One region of the Pseudomonas sp. PVC-5-1 genome, then DNA from elsewhere that is predicted to be linked to it. Evidence: predicted binding sites of a transcription regulator. Region 1 holds the regulator's gene; the other holds the start of a gene.
The links. The regulator FliA, encoded in region 1, starts transcription of late flagellar genes. The targets are predictions, from matches to a motif close to CTAAAGTTTNNNNNNNNNNNGCCGNTAA.
Positions count from the first base shown of each region.

Region 2: the regulator FliA is predicted to act here: its motif matches at 2,331-2,358, upstream of AC2T3R_RS20600 (flagellar protein MotY).

Region 1 is NZ_CM172024.1:4,078,473-4,081,987, forward strand. Features, by position in the region: gene AC2T3R_RS18690 (protein phosphatase CheZ) at 1-686, opposite strand, end outside; gene AC2T3R_RS18695 (chemotaxis response regulator CheY) at 707-1,081, opposite strand; gene fliA (RNA polymerase sigma factor FliA) at 1,185-1,925, opposite strand; gene fleN (flagellar synthesis regulator FleN) at 1,922-2,755, opposite strand; gene flhF (flagellar biosynthesis GTPase FlhF) at 2,849-3,515, opposite strand, start outside.
Region 2 is NZ_CM172024.1:4,496,650-4,500,164, reverse strand. Features, by position in the region: gene AC2T3R_RS20615 (peroxiredoxin) at 1-387, shown strand, start outside; gene rnt (ribonuclease T) at 547-1,158, opposite strand; gene pyrC (dihydroorotase) at 1,218-2,264, opposite strand; gene AC2T3R_RS20600 (flagellar protein MotY) at 2,395-3,312, shown strand; gene AC2T3R_RS20595 (argininosuccinate synthase) at 3,469-3,515, shown strand, end outside.

The DNA.
Region 1 (3,515 bases):
TGTTTTTCTCGATCTTTTTCTGCGCGCAGCTGATCGTGGTCATGCTGGATGCCCGCAAAGCGGTCGACCTGGCTGGCCATCAGCACCAGTTTGAGCAGGTTGCTTTCCACCTCGGTGACCAACGTGGTGACGCGCTTGATCACCTGGCCGGTCAGGTCCTGATAGTCCTGGGCCAGCAGAATGTCGTTGAGGTGGCCGGCGACCTTGCGGTTACCTTCGGCGCTGTGCGTCAGGAAACTGTCGACGCGCTTGACCAGGTCACGGAACTCCGGCGCAGCCACTTCGCGGCGCATGAAACGCTGCCAGTCGGTGCTCAGTGCCTGGGCCTCGCTGGCCAGGTCGTTGAGCACCGGGGTGCTTTCCTCGACCAGGTCCATGGTGCGATTGGCCGCGCCCTCGGTGAGCCTGACGACGTACGACAGGCGCTCGGTGGCGTCGGTTATCTGCGACACCTCCTCGGCCTGCGGCATGGTCGGGTCGATCTGGAAACTGACAATGGCACTGTGCAGCTCGCGGGTCAGCTTGCCGACTTCCTGGTACAGGCCGCGGTCGCGGGTCTGGTTCAGCTCGTGAATCAGCTGCACCGCCTCGCCGAAACGGCCCCGCTCCAGGCTTTCGACCAGCTCCTGGGCATGCTTCTTCAGGGTCGATTCGAACTCGCCCAAAGACGTTTGTGATGAATCCATGGCGCGCCCCCTGACGTGACTCAGCCGTTGACGCGTTCGAAGATCTTCTCGATCTTTTCTTTGAGCACCTGGGCGGTGAACGGCTTGACCACGTAGCCATTGACGCCGGCCTGGGCCGCTTCGATGATCTGGTCGCGCTTGGCTTCGGCGGTCACCATCAGCACCGGCATGGTTTTCAGGCGATCGTGGGCACGCACCTTGCGCAGCAGGTCGATGCCGGACATGCCAGGCATGTTCCAGTCGGTCACCAGGAAGTCGTAGTGGCCGTTCTCCAGCATCGGCAGCGCCGTGGTGCCGTCATCGGCTTCTTCGGTGTTGGTGAAGCCCAGGTCACGCAACAGGTTCTTGATGATCCGCCGCATCGTCGAAAAGTCGTCAACGATGAGGATTTTCATGTCTTTGTTCAAGTAGACCTCCAAGCAGTCTCAAACGCGCTCGGCCCCGAGCGCGCATTCACAATTCGGTACAACGTAGAAAACGACTGCAACGACAGCGGGCTCAACGCGCCCGCCATTCCCCCAGGCGGCTGCGCAGGCGCGCGGCACACTGGCTGTGCAACTGGCTGACCCGCGACTCGCTGACCCCCAGCACCTCACCGATTTCCTTGAGGTTCAGCTCTTCGTCGTAGTACAGCGCCAGCACCAGGCGCTCACGCTCCGGCAGGTTGGCGATGGCCTCGGTCAGGGCGACCTGGAAGCGCTCGTCCTCCAGGCCACGCGCAGGTTCTACCTGGCCACTGGCGCCATCCTCATGCAGCCCTTCGTGCTCGCCGTCCTGCAACAGGTCGTCGAAGCTGAACAGGCGGCTGCCCAAGGTATCGTTCAAGATCCCGTAGTAATCATCGAGACTCAATTGGAGTTCGGCAGCAACTTCATGATCTTTAGCGTCACGTCCGGTTCTGGCTTCAACCGCACGCATCGCGTCGCTGACCATGCGGGTGTTGCGGTGCACCGAACGCGGTGCCCAGTCGCCCTTGCGTACTTCATCGAGCATGGCCCCGCGAATGCGGATGCCGGCGTAGGTTTCAAAGCTGGCGCCCTTGCTGGCGTCGTATTTGTTGGCTACTTCCAGCAGGCCGATCATGCCGGCCTGGATCAGGTCCTCGACCTGCACGTTGGCCGGCAACCGCGCCAGCAGGTGGTAGGCAATGCGCTTGACCAGCGGGGCGTAGCGTTCGATCAGCTCGTACTGGGCATCTTTCGACGCTCGGCTGTACATCTTGAAACCGCTGGCGTTCATAGCACTGGACCCGCGCTGGTGGGTTGCACCAGACGCTCGACAAAGAACTCCAGATGGCCACGCGGGTTGGCCGGCAGCGGCCAGCTGTCGACCTTCTGGGCTATCGCCTTGAAGGCCAGCGCGCACTTGGACCGTGGGAAAGCTTCGTACACGGCACGCTGCTTCTGCACCGCCTTGCGCACGCACTCGTCATACGGCACAGCGCCCACATACTGCAGGGCAACGTCGAGGAAACGGTCGGTGACCTTGGTCAGCTTGGCGAACAGGTTACGGCCTTCCTGCGGGCTCTGCGCCATGTTGGCCAGCACGCGGAAACGGTTCATGCCGTAGTCGCGGTTGAGCAGCTTGATCAGGGCGTAGGCGTCGGTGATCGAGGTGGGTTCGTCGCATACCACCAGCAGCACCTCCTGTGCCGCGCGGACGAAGCTGACCACCGAATCACCGATACCCGCCGCGGTGTCGATCACCAGCACGTCGAGGTTGTCGCCAATTTCGCTGAACGCCTGGATCAGCCCGGCATGCTGGGCCGGGGCCAGGTGCACCATGCTCTGCGTGCCCGAGGCAGCCGGTACGATGCGCACACCACCGGGGCCCTGCAACATCACGTCGCGCAATTCGCAGCGCCCTTCGATGACATCGGCCAGGGTCCGCTTGGGGGTAAGGCCCAGCAGCACGTCGACATTGGCCAGGCCCAGGTCGGCGTCGAGCAGCATGACCCTGCGGCCAAGCTCGGCCAGCGCCAGGGACAGGTTCACTGAAACGTTAGTCTTGCCGACGCCACCTTTGCCACCGGTCACGGCGATCACCTGTACGGGATGCATGCTACCCATGTCTGTTCTTTACCTTGTCTCGCTGGGACTCAGGCCACACGTAGGGCAATTCTGCGTACCCTTTGGCATAGCTACCTTGCACACACTTCATCATCAACCCGCTCGCCGTGGGTTGTGATAGAGATCAGCGAACATGTCGGCCATGGCCTCTTCGCTGGGCTCGTCCTGCTGCTGCACATTGACCGCGCGGGTGACCAACTGGTGCCCCCGAGGCAGGTGCAGGTCGTCAGGAATGCGCGGCCCATCGGTCAGGTAGGCCACTGGCAGTTCATGACTGATGGCAAGGCTCAGCACATCGCCAAGGCTCGCCGTTTCATCGAGTTTGGTCAGGATGCAACCAGCCAGGCCGCAGCGCTTGTAGCTGTGGTAGGCAGCAGTCAGCACCTGCTTCTGGCTGGTGGTGGCCAGCACCAGGTAGTTCTTCGCGGCAATGCCACGCCCGGCCAGGGTTTCAAGTTGCATGCGCAGGGCCGGGTCACTGGCCTGCAGGCCAGCGGTATCGATCAGCACCACGCGCTTGCGCAGCAGCGGCTCCAGCGCCGCGGCCAGCGACTGGCCCGGGTCGACGTAGGTCACAGGCACGTTAAGGATGCGGCCCAGGGTCTTGAGCTGCTCCTGGGCGCCGATGCGGAAGCTGTCCATGCTCACCAGCGCCAGGTTCTGCGCGCCGTACTTGAGCACGTAGCGGGCGGCCAGCTTGGCCAGGGTGGTGGTCTTGCCCATGCCGGCCGGGCCGACCATGGCGATCACCCCACCCTCT
Region 2 (3,515 bases), 420 kb from region 1:
ATCGGCGTGTCGATCGACTCGCACTTCACCCACAACGCCTGGCGTAACACCCCGGTCAACAACGGTGGTATCGGCCAGGTCAAGTACACCCTGGCTGCCGACATGACCCACGAAATCTGCAAGGCCTACGACGTCGAGTCCGAAGGCGGCGTAGCCTTCCGTGGCGCCTTCCTGATCGACACCAACGGTGTTGTTCGTTCGCAGATCGTCAACGACCTGCCACTGGGCCGCAACATGGACGAGCTGCTGCGCCTGGTCGACGCCCTGCAGTTCCACGAAGAGCACGGCGAAGTCTGCCCTGCCAACTGGAAAAAAGGCGACAAAGGCATGAACGCTTCGCCGGAAGGCGTTGCTGCCTACCTGAGCGAGAACGCTGGCAAGCTGTAATTGCCGCGTGCATGAAAAAACCGGCCCTTGTGGCCGGTTTTTTTGTGCCGTCCTGTGCCGGCCTTTTCGCGGGCTTGCCCGCTCCCACAGGAATAGCACAATGGCTGAGGCCACTGCAGTACCGGTGGGAGCGGGAATGCGCGCGAACGCTTTTGCAGATCAATCGTTGAAATCGCGCCAGCCGCCCATCTCTTTCCAGCGGTTGACGATGCCGCAGAACAGCTCGGCCGTCTTCTCGGTGTCATAGCGCGCCGAGTGCGCCTCACGTCCGTCGAAGTCGATGTCGGCGCTCTGGCAGGCCCGCGCCAGTACGGTCTGGCCATAAGCCAGGCCCGCCAGGGTAGCGGTGTCGAAGCTGGAGAACGGGTGGAACGGGTTGCGCTTCAGGTCATTGCGCGTCACCGCCGCATTGAGGAAGCCCAGGTCAAAGCTGCTGTTGTGGCCGACCAGGATCGCCCGCTTGCAACCATTGGCCTTGAGCGCCTTGCGTACGCCACGGAAGATGTCGGTCAGCGCACTTTCTTCGCTGACTGCCATACGCAGCGGGTGGTCCAGCTTGATCCCGGTGAATTCCAGCGCGGCCGCCTCGATGTTGGCGCCCTCGAATGGCTCCACGCGGTGGAAGTAGGTGTGCTCGGGGAACAGGAAGCCCTTTTCGTCCATGCCGATGGTGACTGCGGCAATTTCCAGCAGGGCATCGGTAGCGCTGTTGAAGCCGCCGGTTTCAACGTCTACCACTACCGGCAGATAGCCGCGGAAACGCTCGGCCATCGGATGGCGCGAGCCGCTGCTGCCTTGGGTGTCGAGGTCGTCTTCGTAGAGGTCTTCGCTCACGCGTTTTCCTCCAGCAGGCGCCAGCGCAGTTTTTCGCCGGCGCGCAGCGGGACTACGGTCTGCTCGCCAAACGGCAGGCTATCCGGGGCGGTCCATTCTTCGCGGACCAGGGTAATGGTGTCGGTGTTTGCCGGCAGGCCGTAGAACGCCGGGCCGTGCAGGCTGGCAAAGCCTTCCAGCTTGTCCAGCGCGTTCCGCTGCTCGAACGCTTCGGCGTACATCTCGATGGCTGCGTACGCGGTGTAGCAACCGGCGCAACCGCAGGCGGCTTCCTTGGCGTGTCGGGCGTGTGGGGCCGAGTCGGTACCCAGGAAGAACTTCGGGTTGCCGCTGGTGGCCGCATCCAGCAACGCCACCTGATGGGTGTTGCGCTTGAGGATCGGCAGGCAGTAGAAGTGCGGGCGAATGCCGCCAACCAGCATGTGGTTGCGGTTGTACAGCAGGTGCTGCGCGGTGATGGTCGCGCCGACGTTGGCCGGGGCCTCGGTGACGAACTGCGCGGCATCGCTGGTGGTGATGTGCTCGAACACCACCTTCAGTGTCGGGAAGCGCTCGACCACGCGGCGCATATGCTCGTCGATGAAGCGCTTCTCGCGGTCGAACACGTCGATCTCGCTACGGGTCACTTCGCCATGCACCAGTAGCGGCATGCCAACTTCCGCCAGCGCCTCGATGGCCGGGAAGATGTTGTCGATGCTGGTCACGCCCGAGTCTGAATTGGTGGTGGCGCCAGCAGGGTACAGCTTGGCGGCATACACGAAACCGCTGGCCTTGGCCGCGCGGATGTCCTCGGGGCTGGTGCGGTCGGTGAGGTACAACACCATCAGCGGCTCGAAGCGGCTGCCAGCCGGGCGGGCGGCCAGGATGCGCTCACGGTAGGCGCCGGCCTCTACGGCATTGCGTACCGGCGGAACCAGGTTGGGCATGATGATGGCACGGGCGAAAGTACGCGCCACATCGCCAACGGTGTGGGGCAGGACGGCACCATCGCGCAGATGGATGTGCCAGTCGTCGGGACGCAGGAGGGTCAGGCGATCGGACATTGGGGATTCCAGGCGGGTCGAACTCAAGCCCCAATGCTACCGGAAAACCCTGGGTGGAGCACGGCTATCAAGTTTTCCGCCAGGCGTCCGATAGCCTGCAGGTAAGCCGTCAGAATTTGTGGAGCCGCCCGTGCGCCAGCGTTACCTAGCCCTGTTGACCCTGTTCGCCAGCCTGCCGGCCGGTGCGCTGACCTTCCAGACGCGCATGGAAAACATTGCCTGGAAGGTCGAGGGTGACCAGTTCGAATGCCGGCTGATCCAGCCGATCGACGGTTTCGGCAGTGGCGAGTTCGTGCGCCGCGCGGGCGAGCAGCCTGTGTTCCAGTTGCGCTCGGACAGCAACGTACTGGGGGCGGGCACGGCCACATTGCTGGCAGCTGCTGCGCCGTGGCAGCCTGGGCGCAGCGACATCAATCTGGGCAGCGTGCGCATGGCCCGTACCGGGGTGTTGTTCAGTTCGTCCCAGGGCCAGGCCAGTCGCCTGATCAACGGCCTGCTCGATGGGCGCAGCACGGTGGTACGCAATTATGCCGGCGAGGCGGGCAGGCCGATGGAAGTGCGTGTGCTGCCGGTCAGCTTCGCCAAGGCCTACAACGACTATCAGGCCTGTGCCGGCAAGCTGCTGCCGATGAACTACGATCAGGTGCGTCAGACCCAGGTGGGCTTCCCCGGGGGAGGCTTCGAGCTGGATGGCGCGGCCAAGGCACGGCTGGACGTGATCCTCGACTACATCAAGGCTGACCCGACCGTTAACCATGTAGAGCTCAACGGCCACTCCGACAACAGTGGCAATCGCCTGACCAATCGCGACATGTCGCGCCGCCGGGCACTGGCGGTAGCCGACTACCTCAAGGCCCATGGCGTTCCGGAAGAGCAGATTACCGTGCGTTTCCATGGCGAGCGTTACCCATTGGCCAAGAACAACAGTGCTGCCAACCGGGCGCGTAATCGTCGGGTGAATATCGAACTGGATAGGGTTGCGGTAATCGAGAAGCCGGTTGAGAAGCCTGTCGAAAAGGCCCCTGAGTCAACACCTGCCAAGTCCTGAAGGCTGCTCCCATACGGCATTTCATAATTTCCGATGGTAAGTCGCCCTTCCGAAACTTCTTGTCGCTTTGTCGTCAGAAGCTGTCGCCCCACTGTAAATTTATCCGTAACGTCGTTAGAATCGATCCCTTTCCGTACAACCCCGTGGAGTGATGGCATGGCGGACGTAAAAAAGGTCGTACTGGCGTATTCCGGCGGCCTTGA